Regions from separate parts of the Streptomyces sp. NRRL F-5755 genome, predicted to be linked through region 1. Evidence: riboswitches for the same ligand, from Rfam matches in the RefSeq annotation. Region 1 holds a riboswitch; each other region holds the start of a gene.
What was found. A riboswitch is a leader RNA that binds a small molecule or an ion and turns the genes downstream of it on or off. The one in region 1 is predicted to bind cobalamin.

Region 1 (4,568 bases):
GACCGTCCTCGCCGGTACGGGCCATCACCACGTACACCCGCGAGGTCCCGGCACCGGAGATGAACTGCTTGACGCCGGTGAGCACATAGTCGTCGCCGTCGCGCACCGCGCGGGTGCGCAGCGCCGCCGCGTCGGACCCGGCGCCCGGCTCGGTCAGGCAGTAGCTGCCCAGGTCCGCCATCGAACACAGGCCGGGCAGCAGGCGGGCGCGCTGCGCCTCGTCGCCGTACCGGTCGATCATCCAGGCGACCATGTTGTGGATGGACAGATAGCCCGCGATGGACGGGCAGGCGGTGGCCAGCACCTCGAAGACCAGCACGCCGTCCGCCCGGCTCAGCGCGGAGCCGCCGGACCGCTCCCGTACGTAGATCCCGCCGAGCCCCAGCGCGGCGGCCCTGCGCAGCACGTCCACGGGGAAGTGCTTGTCCTGGTCCCAGGCCACGGCGTGCGGCGCGATGTGCTCCTGCGCGAAGTCCAGCGTCGTCTCCACGATGGCGAGCTGGTCCGGGGTGAGGGATGCGGTCGTGGTGGCGGTGGTCATGACGCTCATCGCGCTCAGCCCATCGTCGGGATGGTGAAGCTCGCGCCTTCCTTGACCCCGGAGGGCCAGCGCGAGGTGACGGTCTTGGTGCGGGTGCAGAAGCGGATCGCGTCCGGGCCGTGCTGGTTCAGGTCGCCGAAGCCGGACCGCTTCCAGCCGCCGAAGGTGTGGTACGCGACCGGCACCGGGATCGGGACGTTGACGCCGACCATGCCGGTGTTCACCCGGCGGCCGAAGTCCCGTGCGGTGTCCCCGTCCCGGGTGAAGATCGCCACGCCGTTGCCGTACGGGTGCTCCGTGGGCAGCCGCACCGCCTCCTCGTAGTCCGCCGCCCGTACCACCGACAGCACCGGCCCGAAGATCTCCTCCTGATAGATGCGCACGTCCGGGGTGACCCGGTCGAAGAGCGAGGCGCCCGCGAAGAAGCCGTCCTCGTGGCCGGGCAGCGTGAAGCCCCGACCGTCCACGACCAGTTCGGCGCCCTCCGTGACGCCGAGGTCGACATACGCGCGCACCCGGTCCAGCGCGTCCCGGCCGACCAGCGGCCCGAAGTCGGCGTGCGGGTCGTCGCTGCGGCCGATGCGCAGCGTGCCGATCCGCTCCTTGAGCCGCGCCACCAGCGCCTCGGCCGTCTCCTCGCCCACCGGTACGGCGACCGAGACCGCCATGCAGCGCTCGCCCGCCGACCCGTACCCGGCGCCGACCAGCGCGTCCACCGCCTGGTCGAGGTCGGCGTCCGGCATCACGATCAGGTGGTTCTTGGCGCCGCCGAAGCACTGGGCGCGCTTGCCGTGCGCCGCGGCGGTCGCGTAGATGTGCGCGGCGACGGGCGTCGAGCCGACGAAGCCCAGCGCCTCGACGCGCGGGTCCTCCAGCAGCGTGTCCACCGACTCCTTGCCGCCGTGCACGACGTTGAGGACACCCGGCGGCAACCCCGCCTCCAGGAACAGTTCGGCCAGCCGCAGCGGCACCGACGGCGCCCGCTCGGACGGCTTGAGCACGAACGCGTTGCCGCAAGCGAGGGCCGGTGCGGCCTGCCACAGCGGGATCATCGCGGGGAAGTTGAACGGGGTGATCCCGGCGACCACACCGATGGGGCGGCGCAGCGAGTGCACATCGATGCCGGTCCCCGCGTTGTCGGTGAACTCGCCCTTGAGCAGGTGCGGGATACCGGCCGCGAACTCCACCACCTCCAGCCCGCGCTGAAGATCGCCGTGCGCGTCCGGGATCGTCTTGCCGTGCTCGCCCGACAGCAGCCGGGCCAGCGACTCCCGCTCGCCCTCGACCAGGCGCAGGAATTCGAGCAGCACCCGGGCGCGCCGCTGCGGGTTCCACTCGCCCCACTCCGGCTGTGCCGCCGCCGCGTCGGCGATCGCGGCCGTCGTCTCGTCCCGGTCCGCGAGCGGGACGCGGGCCTGCACGGTGCCGGTGTTGGGGTCGTACACATCGCCGTATGCACCCGATGTTCCCGGTGTGTGCTTGCCGCCGATGAAATGGGTCAGTTCTCGGACCATGGGAGCCTGCTCTCGTCAGGTGAGACCCGGGGATGGCACGGCCGGGCGCGCGAGCGGCGCGGAGGGCGCGCGGCACGCGGCGGGGCCGTGGGACGCGAAAGGCGTGGAACCGTCAGTCCGCGGGCGGTGCCGCGGGCCGGGCCGGATCACCTGGGCCGTGGGTACGCACCGGTGCCATGCGTGTCTGCTCCATCCTCGTGGACAACACGGAAGAAACACCCGCGGCCGGTATCCTGGCTTCCGGATCACCGCGCGCCGCCCGCCTTCCCGACGCGTTCGCGTCAGTGGCGTCCTGCTCGGCGGCGCACTCCCCGGTCACAGTGGCGGGACCGCGCCGGTTTCGCACCGGCTTCCCTGCACCGCGGGCCGTGCTCACGAACATATAGTTGGACGCCCTAGTAAGTCCAGAGCGGCCGGCCGCCGGCCTCAGTCCCCCCGCACCGGATACGGCACGAACGTGCTGCGGTTCTCGTCGATGACCAGTGCCCGGCCGAGCGGCGGCACGGACCGCTGCGGGCACTCCAGCCGTTCGCAGACCCGGCAGCCCATGCCGATCGGCGTGGCCGCCGCGGCGTTGTCCAGGTCCAGCCCGTCGGAGTAGACGAGCCGCGACGCGTGCCGGATCTCGCAGCCCAGGCCGATGGCGAAGGTCTTGCCCGGATCGCCCCAGCCGCCGCGGTGCCGGGTGACCGTACGCGCCGTCCACAGATAGCGGCGGCCGTCCGGCATCGCCGCGATCTGCACATGGATGCGGCTGGGCGCGGTGAACGCCTCGTAGACGTTCCACAGCGGGCACGTGCCGCCCGCCCGCGAGAAGTGGAAGCCGGTCGCGGACTGTCGCTTGGACATGTTGCCCGCCCGGTCGACCCGTACGAACGAGAACGGCACCCCGCGCCGGCGCGGCCGCTGCAAGGTGCTCAGCCGGTGGCACACCGTCTCGTAGCCGAGGCCGAAGCGGTCGGTCAGCCGCTCGATGTCGTACCGCAGTTCCTCCGCCGCGGCGTGGAACGGCCCGTACGGCAGCACCAGCGCCGCCGCGAAGTAGTTGGCCACGCCGATCCGGGCCAGCGACCAGGTGGCCGACCCCTCCTCGAAGTCCTCCGAGGCGGGCCGCGACAGCTCGTCACCGGCCTCCAGCAGGGCCAGCTGGGTCGCCATGCGGAAGGCCCGCTGGCCGGGGCGCAGCCCCGCCGACAGGCGCAGCACCCGGGCGGCCGGGTCGTAGTGGTGCAGCGGCCCGTCGGGGGTGTCGAGGATGCGTACGCCGTGCCGCTCGGTGAGCCGGGCGGCCAGCGCGCGCCCCACCTCGCCGGGGCGGATGCCCAGTTCGGCGGCGAGCGCCTCGGCGGCGGTATCCGCTTCGTGCAGATAGTTCTGCCGCCGGTAGAAGAACTCGCGGATCTCCTCGTGCGGCGACAGCGGCGCGGCCGGGTCGGCAGTCCCGTCCCGCCCCTCCGCCACCTCCGCCAGCCGCTCGGTCAGCGCCCGGTTGCGCCGCCCCAGATCCAGCAGGACGGAGGCCACGGCGGGCTGCCGCGAGGCGAGTTCGGACAGCTCGGCGGGGGAGACCTGGGCGGCGGCCAGCTCGTCGGCCAGCGCCTCGCGCAGGTCCGCCAGCACGCGGCTGGTGTCCCGCTCGGCGAAGAACCCCGGGTCCACCCCGAACGCCTCGGTCAGCCGCAGCAGTACGGGCACGGTCAGCGGCCGCGAGTCGTGCTCCATCTGGTTCAGGTAGCTGGGCGAGATGGCCAGTATGCGGGCCAGCGCGGCCTGGCTGAGCCCCCGCTCCTCCCGCAGCCGGCGCAGCCGCGCCCCGGCGTAGATCTTGCTCACGGTGCCCCCTCCGTCGCTGCCGCGCGGCACACCTTAGTGGCCGTACGGGTGGCGGGGCTTCGCAACCTTGGCAGAAAGGGGTGGGAGACGGGCAGATCTCTGCTGCGGGGGCGGTTGGCGACACCAGGCGCTCAGAGGGCGGAGATTCGCAGCGTTCACCGGCCGGGGCATGGCCGACGGTGGCCGGACGGGCGCCGAGAGCCCCGCGATACCTGCGGCGTTACCGCTCCGCCTCGTCCCACGCCGTGCCGAGAAGGCCCGCGTGGCTGGTCAGCAGGGCGACGAGGGCGGCGGTCACCCGGGGGTCCCACCCGTCGGCCGGTACGTCCAGCTCGAAGTCCTCCACGCCGCTCGCCCAGTCCAGGACCGGGGTCCGCCGACCGCCCGCGTACCACCGGATACGGCGCGGCATCCGGGCGCCGTCACCACTGCCCGACACCAGGCTGCCGACCGCGATGAGCACCTGAACGGGCAGGATCAGCCACCACACCCACCACCAGAAGAGCCGCCCCTTGAGGCCGACGGCGGGTTCCCGGCCGGTCTGCTGGACCGTCCAGCGGGTCCGGCCCGCGCCGTCGCTCCGGGCCGGTGCCCGCGTGACGACCGCCAGGGACGCGCCGTCCGCGTCCTGCACCTCGTAGGACGCGGGCTGCCCCTTGGCGGCGGCCCGCGTGACCACC
Region 2 (4,568 bases), on a different contig from region 1:
GGTTCAGCGACTGGCTCTGGTCGAGGTAGGGCGTACGGTCCGCCGCCATGTCGATCAGCGCGCGCTGCGGGATCTCCCAGGCCGTCCGGTACAGCTCGCGGGTCTCCGCGGGAATCCAGTCCAGCTCCTGCACCGAGCCGTTGCCCTCGCGCAGCGCGTCACGGGTCCGCTCGTCCCACAGGCCCAGCGCCTTCAGCTCCTCGATCAGGTACGCGTTGACCTGGAGGAACTCGCCGCTCAGCGTCTCGCGCTTGAACAGGTTGGAGACCTGCGGCTCGATGCACTCGTACACGCCCGCGATCGAGGCGATGGTCGCGGTCGGCGCGATGGCCAGCAGCAGCGAGTTGCGCATGCCGGTCGCCGCGATACGGGTGCGCAGCGCCGCCCACCGGTCCGCCCAGCGCGGCTCGGCGTTCGGGTAGTGGTCGGGGTGCAGCACGCCGCGGGCCGTACGGGTCGCGGACCAGGCCGGGTGCGGGCCGTGCCGCTCGGCGAGGTCGGCGGACGCCTCGTAGGCGGCCAGCATGATCCGCTCGGAGATACGGGTGGACAGCTCCCGCGCCTCGGGCGAGTCGAAGCCGAGCCGCAGCCGGAAGAAGACGTCCTGGAGGCCCATCAGGCCCAGCCCCACCGGCCGCCAGCGCGAGTTGGAGGCGCCGGCCTGCTCGGTCGGGTAGAAGTTGATGTCCACCACGCGGTCCAGGAAGGTCACGGCCGTACGGACCGTGGCGTCCAGCCGCTCCCAGTCCATCTCGCCGTTGTCACCCAGGTGAGCGGCAAGGTTGACCGAGCCGAGGTTGCAGACCGCGGTCTCACCGTCGTCGGTGACCTCCAGGATCTCGGTGCACAGGTTCGAGGAGTGCACCACCTTGCCGGGCTCGGCGGTCTGGTTGGCGGTGCGGTTGGCGGCGTCCTTGAAGGTCATCCAGCCGTTGCCGGTCTGGGCGAGGGTGCGCATCATCCGCGCGTACAGGATGCGCGCCGGGACCTGCTTGACGGCCAGGCCCGCGGCCTCCGCCTTGCGGTACGCCGCGTCGAACTCGTCGCCGTACAGGTCCACCAGCTCCGGCACGTCGCTGGGGGAGAACAGCGACCAGTCGGCGTCGGCCTCGACGCGGCGCATGAACTCGTCGGGGATCCAGTGCGCGATGTTCAGGTTGTGGGTGCGCCGGGCGTCCTCGCCCGTGTTGTCGCGCAGCTCCAGGAACTCCTCCAGGTCCGCGTGCCAGGTCTCCAGGTAGACGCAGGCCGCGCCCTTGCGCCGGCCGCCCTGGTTCACGGCCGCGACCGAGGCGTCCAGGGTGCGCAGGAACGGCACGATGCCGTTGGAGTGGCCGTTGGTGCCGCGGATCAGCGAGCCGCGGGCACGCACCCGGGAGTACGACAGGCCGATGCCGCCGGCGTGCTTGGACAGGCGCGCGACCTGGTGGTAGCGGTCGTAGATCGAGTCCAGCTCGTCCAGCGGGGAGTCCAGCAGGTAGCAGGAGGACATCTGCGGGTGCCGGGTGCCGGAGTTGAAGAGGGTGGGGGAGGACGGCAGGTACGACAGCGTGCTGGTCAGCCGGTACAGCTCGGCGACGTCGTCCACGGCCCGCTCGCTGTGGCCCTCGGCCAGGCCGCAGGCCACGCGCAGCAGGAAGTGCTGCGGGGTCTCGATGACCTGCCGGGAGATCGGGTGGCGCAGCAGGTAGCGGGAGTGCAGGGTGCGCAGGCCGAAGTAGCCGAACCGGTCGTCGGCGCCATCCGCCAGGGCCCGGTCGACCAGCGCGTCCAGGCGCGCCGCGTGGGTCCGTACGAACTCCGCCGTGTCGTCGGCGATCAGGCCCTCGCGGTGGCCGGTGGCGACGGAGGCGGAGAAGGCGGTCGCCCCCTCCGCGGCCGCCTCCTCCGCGATGGCGCGGGTCAGCAGGCGGGCGGCCAGCTTGGAGTACTGCGGCTCGTCGCCGATCAGGCCGGCGGCGGCCTCCATGGCCAGCGAGCGCAGTTCGGCCTCGTCGGAGCCGGCGTGGCGGCCGCGCAGCGCGGCGGCGGCGATCTTGCCGGGGTCGGTGGCGTCCAGGTCGGCGGTGAGGTCGGTCAGCGTGCGCAGCAGCGCGGCGCCGGGGCCGTCCTCGGCCCGGCCGCCGGCGTCCTGCCGGGGCTTCGTGTCCTTCGCGGGCTGCACGACCTGCTGGGTTGACGCGGGCTCCGTTGGCGCGATGGTCACGTGCTGCTCTCCCTCACTCGGCGGGGGCCGGGGGAGGAGCGCGACGGCCGCGTACGGGCGTGCGGCACCCCTGGCACGGCGAGGGGCGCGCGGGCACACCGCGCAGCGTCCACCGGCCCAACCCGCGAGGCCCGGACGTATCGACGACCGCGCCGGGGGTGGCGCGGGCGTACTGCGGGCAGGTCTTCGGACTCACGGGTGCGGATTGCCGCACTTCGTACACCGTTGCGGGACAGTTCCGGATTCGCACCGGATTCCCCTGCGACGACAGCGAGCACGAGCATACATCTTGTGCTGCCTCGTGCACCCACCCCCATATCTTGTGTCGCGTTGTAACGGGGTTGTCCCGAGCCGTGGTATTCGGCAGCCGTTCCGGCGTCGTTCGCAGAGGCTCTGCGGCGCCCCTGCGAAGGCTTCCTGGAGCCGTTGCGGGCCTTGCGGCCGGGGGCTGACGGCCCTCCTGGACGGGGGCTGATGCAGGGGGCGTATTGGTGGCGCGGAATGTCCCTGATGCGTTGACCGGGACTCCTGAAGCGTATTGGCTCCTTGTCTGCTCCGTCGCCCGGCGGGGCGGGTGGGGGACGTGATGTGAGGGGGGAAACATGCGAAGAAACGGTGCTGCGCGTGGCGTGGCCAGGACCGTGGGGCTGCTGGCCGGAGCGTGTGCCGTGGCGGGGGGGCTGCCCGCGACGGCCGCTGCCGCGCGGCCGGCCGCCCCGGCGACCGAACGGGTCAGCGTCGCTGCCGACGGGACGCAGGGAAACGGTTTCTCGGGCGGTCCGACGCTCAGCGCGAACGGGCGGTTCGTGGCATTCACCTCGGAAGCCACCAATCTGGGACCTGCCGACGCCAACGGCCAACAGGACGTCTACGTCAAGGATTTACGGACGGGAAAGGTCGACCTGGTCAGCGTCGCCGGTGACGGCACCAGCGGCAACGCCCTGTCCGGATCACCCGAGATCAGTGCCGACGGGCGGTACGTGGCCTTCTACTCCTCGGCGTCGAACCTGGTGCCCGGCGACACCAACGGCGAGGGCGACGTGTTCGTCCACGACCGGCTGACCGGCCGCACCACGAGCCCCACCGCGGGCGCGGGCACGTCCCCGTACGGCTACGGGGTCCAGAACTTCGCCCTCAGCGGCAGCGGCCGCCACCTCGCCTTCGGCTCGTACCGCGCGGACCTGGTGCCCGGCGACACCAACGAGCGCCTGGACGTCTTCGTCCACGATGTGCAGAAGAAAACGACGCAACGCGTCAGTGTGGCGAGCGACGGCACCCAGCCCGACGGCCCCTCCGGCTTCCCGTCGATCAGCGCCGACGGCCGCCGGGTGGCGTTCACCTCCAAGGCGACGAATCTCACCCCCGCCGGTCCCGGCTTCCGCCGCCCGCCGCCGCAGGACCCCATGTACGTCCACGACCTGGACACCGGCCGGACGAGCGTGGCGAGCCTCGGCTCGACCGGCGCCGTGGTCGGCGTGTCGCCGTTCCCGCGGCTCAGCCCCGACGGCCGGCACGCGGTCTTCACCTCGGTTGCCGACGACGTGGTGCCGGGCGACACCAATGGCACGTACGACATCTTCGACCGCGACCTGGAGAAGGGCACCACCCGGCTGGTGTCCCGCGCGCACGACGGGGCGCAGGGCAACGGCTGGTCCTCCGACGGGCGGCTCAGCGCGGACAACCGGCGGCTCTTCTTCACCTCCACGGCGACGAACCTGGTGCCCGGCGACACCAACGGCCAGGTGGACGCCTTCGTCCGCGACCTGCGCACCGGGCGGGTCGAGCGGATCAACGTCACCGCGGACGGCGGCCAGTCGTCCTCCTGGACCAACGTCGCGGTGCCCGACGCCACCGGCCGGCTCGCGGTCTTCGACTCGCGCGACGACGGACTGGTGCCCGGTGACACGAACGGGACGGGCGATGTCTTCGTCCGCCGGCTCCCGCGCTGACGCAACGGCGACGCATCCACGTACCCACCAGGAGGAGAACCCGCCATGAGGTCCACCCGCAGCACCGTACGAAGACTCGCCGCCGTCACGGGGGTGTGCGCACTCGCCGCGCTGCTGCCCGCAACGACGGCCGCCGCGCAGCCCGCGCCGCCGTCCGGCACCGAGCGGGCCAGCGTCGCCGCCGACGGCACGCAGGGCAACGGCGGCTCGTCCGGTTCGATGATCAGCGCCGACGGCCGGTTCGCCGTCTTCGACTCCGACGCGACGAACCTGGTGCCCGGCGACACCAACGGGCAGCCGGACATCTTCGTGAAGGACCTGCGCACCGGCGCCGTCGAACGGGTCAACGTCGCGAGCGACGGCACCCAGGCCGACTCCTGGTCGTCCACGCCCACCATCAGCGCCGACGGCCG
Region 3 (4,568 bases), on a different contig from region 1:
GGTACTTCAAGCTGTACGGCCACGACAGCGTCAAGCTGCTCGACGGCGGCCGCAAGAAGTGGGAGCTGGACTCCCGCGACCTGGTCGACGGCTCGCAGGTGCCGAACCGCCCGCAGACCGACTACAAGGCGAAGGCCCAGGACACCTCCATCCGCGCCTTCCGGGACGACGTCGTCGCCGCGATCGACAAGCTGAACCTGGTCGACGTGCGCTCCCCCGACGAGTTCAGCGGCAAGCTGCTCGCCCCCGCGCACCTGCCGCAGGAGCAGTCGCAGCGCCCCGGCCATGTACCCAGCGCCCGCAACATCCCGTGGTCGAAGAACGCCAACGACGACGGCACCTTCAAGTCGGACGACGAGCTCAAGGCCCTCTACGAGGCCGAGAACGTGGACCTGGCGAAGGACACCATCGCCTACTGCCGGATCGGCGAGCGCTCCGCGCTCACCTGGTTCGTCCTGCACGAGCTGCTCGGCCAGTCCAACGTCAAGAACTACGACGGTTCGTGGACCGAGTACGGCTCGCTGGTCGGCGTGCCGATCGAGCTGGGCGCCGCAAAGTAGGCGCACCGCCGCAGTACCGCCCCCGTACCCCTCAACCCTCCAAGGAAGTACCGACATGTGTGGAGCACAGGCCGGCGGCCCGGACGCTTCGACGATCAAGCCGGGCGAGACCACCATCCAGGGCAGCGTGACCCGCGACGGCCAGCCCGTCACCGGTTACGTGCGCCTGCTGGACAGCACCGGCGAGTTCACCGCGGAGGTCCCCACCTCGGCGACCGGGCAGTTCCGCTTCTACGCGGCCGAGGGCACCTGGACGCTGCGCGCGCTGGTGCCGGGCGCGACCGCCGACCGCACCGTGGTCGCCCAGCAGGGCGGCCTCGCGGAGGTCGCGATCGCCGTCTGACGACGGCGACCCATACGTACGCGCGTACGGCCGGAGGGCCGCACCCCAGGGGTTTGGACGCCTTGGCTGGGGGTGCGGCCCTCCGCGCTTCCCAGGCACCCCCACCGGACCTACGGTGGAAACATGTCCGCGCACCAGCGTCCGCCCGCGCAGCGCCGGCACCGCCGGTACTTCGCCCTGATGGGCGTGTGCATCACCCTGTTCGTGCTGGCGTGGGGTGTGGTGCGGCTGTGGTCCGTGCCGGCGGCCGTGGCGATGTGCGTGGTCGCCATGGTCATCCCGCCGTTCGCGGCGATCACCGGCAACCGGCGGGAGCCGGGTGAGCGCTGGTGGGACGAGTCCGGCGACCCGGAGTCGGACCGGTGGTGGCGCGAGCTCGACGATCACGGCCACGGGCGCCGCTGAGCCGCGTACGCCCGGCCCGCCCGCTTCCTGGCCGCAGGCGCCCGCCTCAGTACACCAGCGCCTGCACGCCGTCCGGCATGACCTCGCTGACGAAGACCTGCGCCCCGGCGATGCGGGCGCCCTCGATCAGGTCCTTCTCCTCGATGTCCCGGCGCGCCGCGCACTGCGTGCACACGGTGATGGTGCCGCCGCCCGCCGTGATCGACTCGATCAGGTCGGGGAGCGGGGCCGCGTGCGGCAGCTCGAACTCCGCCGCGCGGCCCGGCAGCGCGAACCACGCCGACTCGCCGGTCAGCCACAGCGAGACCTGCACCCCGCTCGCCACGGCCACCGCCGCCACGGTGAACGCCTGTGAGCACCGCTCGGGAGCGTCCGCCCCCGCCGTCACCTTGATCACCAGCTTCTTCGCCATGTGGCCACTCTAGGGCGCGCGGCGGACCTCACAGCGCTGCCCCCGGCCACGCCGACTAGACTCGCTCCCGGTCCGTAACACCTCACTGACGTCCGAGGAGCGCGCTCGTGCTTGAGGCAGTCTTCACCACCCTGCTCGTCCTGGTCGCCGTCGGCGTCGTCGCCTTCGCCGGGCTGACCTGGAAGAAGCTGTACCAGGGCCAGCGCTGACCCCCGCCGGACAGACCAGAACCTCCCCCAATACAGATCGCCTGAGCTGATGATCGAGATCCCGTCCGACCTGAACCCGGCCCTCGTGCCCCTCGCCTTCCTGCTGGGCAACTGGGAGGGCGCGGGCGTCGCCGACTTCCCCGGTTCCGAGAAGTGCAACTTCGGCCAGGAGGTCACCTTCACCCACGACGGCCGCGACTTCCTGGAGTACACCTCGCACAGCTGGGTGCTCGACGGCGAGGGCAAGAAGGTCGCTCCGCTGGAGACCGAGTCCGGCTACTGGCGCATCGACAAGGACCGCAAGGTCGAGATCGTGATGATCCGCGACGGTGGGGTCGCGGAGGTCTGGTACGGCGAGCTCGCCGACCAGAAGCCGCAGATCGACCTGGCCACCGACGCCGTCGCGCGCACCGCCGCCTCTGGCCCGTACAGCGGCGGCAAGCGCCTGTACGGCTATGTGAACAGCGACCTGATGTGGGTCGGCGAGAAGGCCACCCCCGAGGTCCCGCTGCGCCCGTACATGTCCGCGCACCTGAAGAAGGTCGTCGACCCGCGCGAGTGGGCCAAGGACATCAAGGACCTGCCGGACGACGGCATCGCGTTCTTCAAGTAGACAGCTTCTTCAAGAAGACAGCACATCGTCACACAGCGCCCCGCGGGGGAAGTCCGGTGAGAGTCCGGCGCTGACCCGCAACGGTAAGCGGAAGCCTGCTTCCGCAAGCCCGATCGCCCGCGGGGGCGCCCGTTCCTGACAACTCGCCGTGGACTGCGAGGGGACTCCGCCGCCGGCCTCGCGCCACGCGCCGTCACCCTTACCGTACGGAAGCGGCCCGAGCCGAAGGCGTACGTCCCCTTGGCCGCCTCCGCCCGTACCGCCGCTCCCCCGGAGCCCACCTCCGGGCCGCGCCGTACCGCCGCCCCGGTGCGTACCGTGCCGCTGGCCGCCGGGCTGGTCCTGGCGCTGCTCGCCTCACTGCTGTGCGGCGTCGGCCTCGGCGCATCCGGCGTGGGGTGGACCGATGTGCTGCGCTACCTCGGCGCGGGGCTGACCGGCGGCACCATCGCCCCGGACGAGGTCTCCGCGTACACCATCGTGTGGGAGCTGCGCTTCCCGCGCGCCGTGCTGGCCGCCGTGGTCGGCGCCGGGCTCTCCGCCATCGGCGTCGCCGTGCAGGCCCTGGTGCGCAACGCGCTCGCCGACCCGTTCGTGCTCGGCATCTCCTCCGGCGCCGCGGTCGGCGCCAACGCGGTCCTGCTCTTCGGTTCGCTCAGCGCGCTCGGCGTGTGGGCGCTGTCCACCGCCGCGTTCGGCTCGGCGCTGCTGGCCATGGTGCTGGTGTACGCGGCGGCCCGCAGCGCGCACGGTCTGACCCCGCTGCGCCTGGTCCTGACCGGCTCCGCGATGTACTACGGCTTCTCCGCCGTCTCCACGCTGATGATCTTCGCCCATGACCACGGCGAGGCGGCGCGCTCCGCGATGATGTGGCTGCTCGGCAGCCTCAGCGGCGCGGGCTGGGGCTCGGTACCGGTCGCCGCCGCCGCGGTGGCCGGCGCGCTGCTGTACCTGACGCTCTCCGCGGGCCGCCTGAACGCGCTCGCCATGGGCGACGAGTCGGCCGCCGCGCTCGGCGTGGACCCGGGACGGCTGCGCCGGGAGCTGTTCGCGGTCACGGCGGCCGTCACCGGCGCGGTCGTCGCGGTCAGCGGGGCGATCGGGTTCGTCGGGCTGATGGTGCCGCATGTGACGCGGATGCTGGTGGGCGCGGGGCACCGCCGCGTGCTGGCGGTGGCGCCGCTGCTGGGCGCGGTGCTGCTGGTGTGGGTGGACATCCTGTCCCGGGTGCTGCTGGCGCCCGTGGAGCTGCCGGTCGGGGTGATCACGGCCGTCATCGGGGTGCCGTGCTTCGTCCTGCTGATGCGGCGGCGCGGCTACTCGTTCGGGGGCGGGGCGTGATGCGGGGATACGGCACATCGTCCGGAGGCGAGGTCTGATGCGGCTCGATATCGACGCGGTGTCCGTGGACGTGGCCGGGGCCCGGCTCGTGCACGACATCACCCTGCACGCCGGCAGCGGCCGGGTCGTCGGGCTGGTCGGGCCCAACGGCAGCGGCAAGTCCACGCTGCTGCGCTGCGCGTACCGGGCGCTGCGCCCCGCCGCCGGGGCGATACGGCTGGACGGCGCCGACCTGCACGCCATGGACGTACGCGAGGGAGCCCGCCAACTGGCCGCGCTGCCGCAGGAGTCGGCGACCGAATTCGGCTTCACGGCCGCCGAGGTGGTCGCCATGGGGCGGCTGCCGCACCAGCGCGGATCGGGGCGCCCCAGCGCCGCGGACCTGCGGGTGTGCGAGCGCGCGCTGGACCGCACCGGCGCCGCGCACCTGGCCGAGCGGGCCTTCCTGAGCCTGTCCGGCGGCGAGAAGCAGCGCGTCCTGATCGCCCGCGCGCTGGCCCAGGAACCGAAGGTGCTCGTACTGGACGAGCCGACCAACCACCTCGACATCGCGCAGCAGTTGGAGCTGCTGACGCTGGTGCGGGACAGCGGACTGACGGTGCTGACCGCGCTGCACGACCTCAATCTGGCGGCCGGGCACTGCGACGAGCTGTACGTCATCTCCGGCGGCCGGATCGTCGCCTCC

Region 2: it holds a riboswitch for cobalamin, as region 1 does, so the genes downstream of both, ADK86_RS18945 (ribonucleoside-diphosphate reductase subunit alpha) here and ADK86_RS12770 (CoA-acylating methylmalonate-semialdehyde dehydrogenase) in region 1, are expected to answer to the same signal.
Region 3: it holds a riboswitch for cobalamin, as region 1 does, so the genes downstream of both, ADK86_RS15690 (FecCD family ABC transporter permease) here and ADK86_RS12770 (CoA-acylating methylmalonate-semialdehyde dehydrogenase) in region 1, are expected to answer to the same signal.

The regions. Positions count from the first base shown of each region.
Region 1 is NZ_LGCW01000103.1:60,945-65,512, forward strand. Features, by position in the region: gene ADK86_RS12765 (acyl-CoA dehydrogenase family protein) at 1-550, opposite strand, end outside; gene ADK86_RS12770 (CoA-acylating methylmalonate-semialdehyde dehydrogenase) at 556-2,055, opposite strand; cobalamin riboswitch at 2,261-2,441, opposite strand; gene ADK86_RS12775 (short-chain fatty acyl-CoA regulator family protein) at 2,482-3,888, opposite strand; gene ADK86_RS12780 (hypothetical protein) at 4,109-4,568, opposite strand, start outside.
Region 2 is NZ_LGCW01000230.1:13,407-17,974, reverse strand. Features, by position in the region: gene ADK86_RS18945 (ribonucleoside-diphosphate reductase subunit alpha) at 1-2,206, opposite strand, end outside; cobalamin riboswitch at 2,366-2,503, opposite strand; gene ADK86_RS18940 (TolB family protein) at 2,836-4,155, shown strand; gene ADK86_RS18935 (TolB family protein) at 4,201-4,568, shown strand, end outside.
Region 3 is NZ_LGCW01000148.1:40,354-44,921, reverse strand. Features, by position in the region: gene ADK86_RS15715 (sulfurtransferase) at 1-560, shown strand, start outside; gene ADK86_RS15710 (DUF1416 domain-containing protein) at 616-903, shown strand; gene ADK86_RS15705 (DUF3099 domain-containing protein) at 1,027-1,308, shown strand; gene ADK86_RS15700 (DsrE family protein) at 1,355-1,720, opposite strand; gene ADK86_RS15695 (FABP family protein) at 1,979-2,542, shown strand; cobalamin riboswitch at 2,551-2,682, shown strand; gene ADK86_RS15690 (FecCD family ABC transporter permease) at 2,783-3,883, shown strand; gene ADK86_RS15685 (ABC transporter ATP-binding protein) at 3,921-4,568, shown strand, end outside.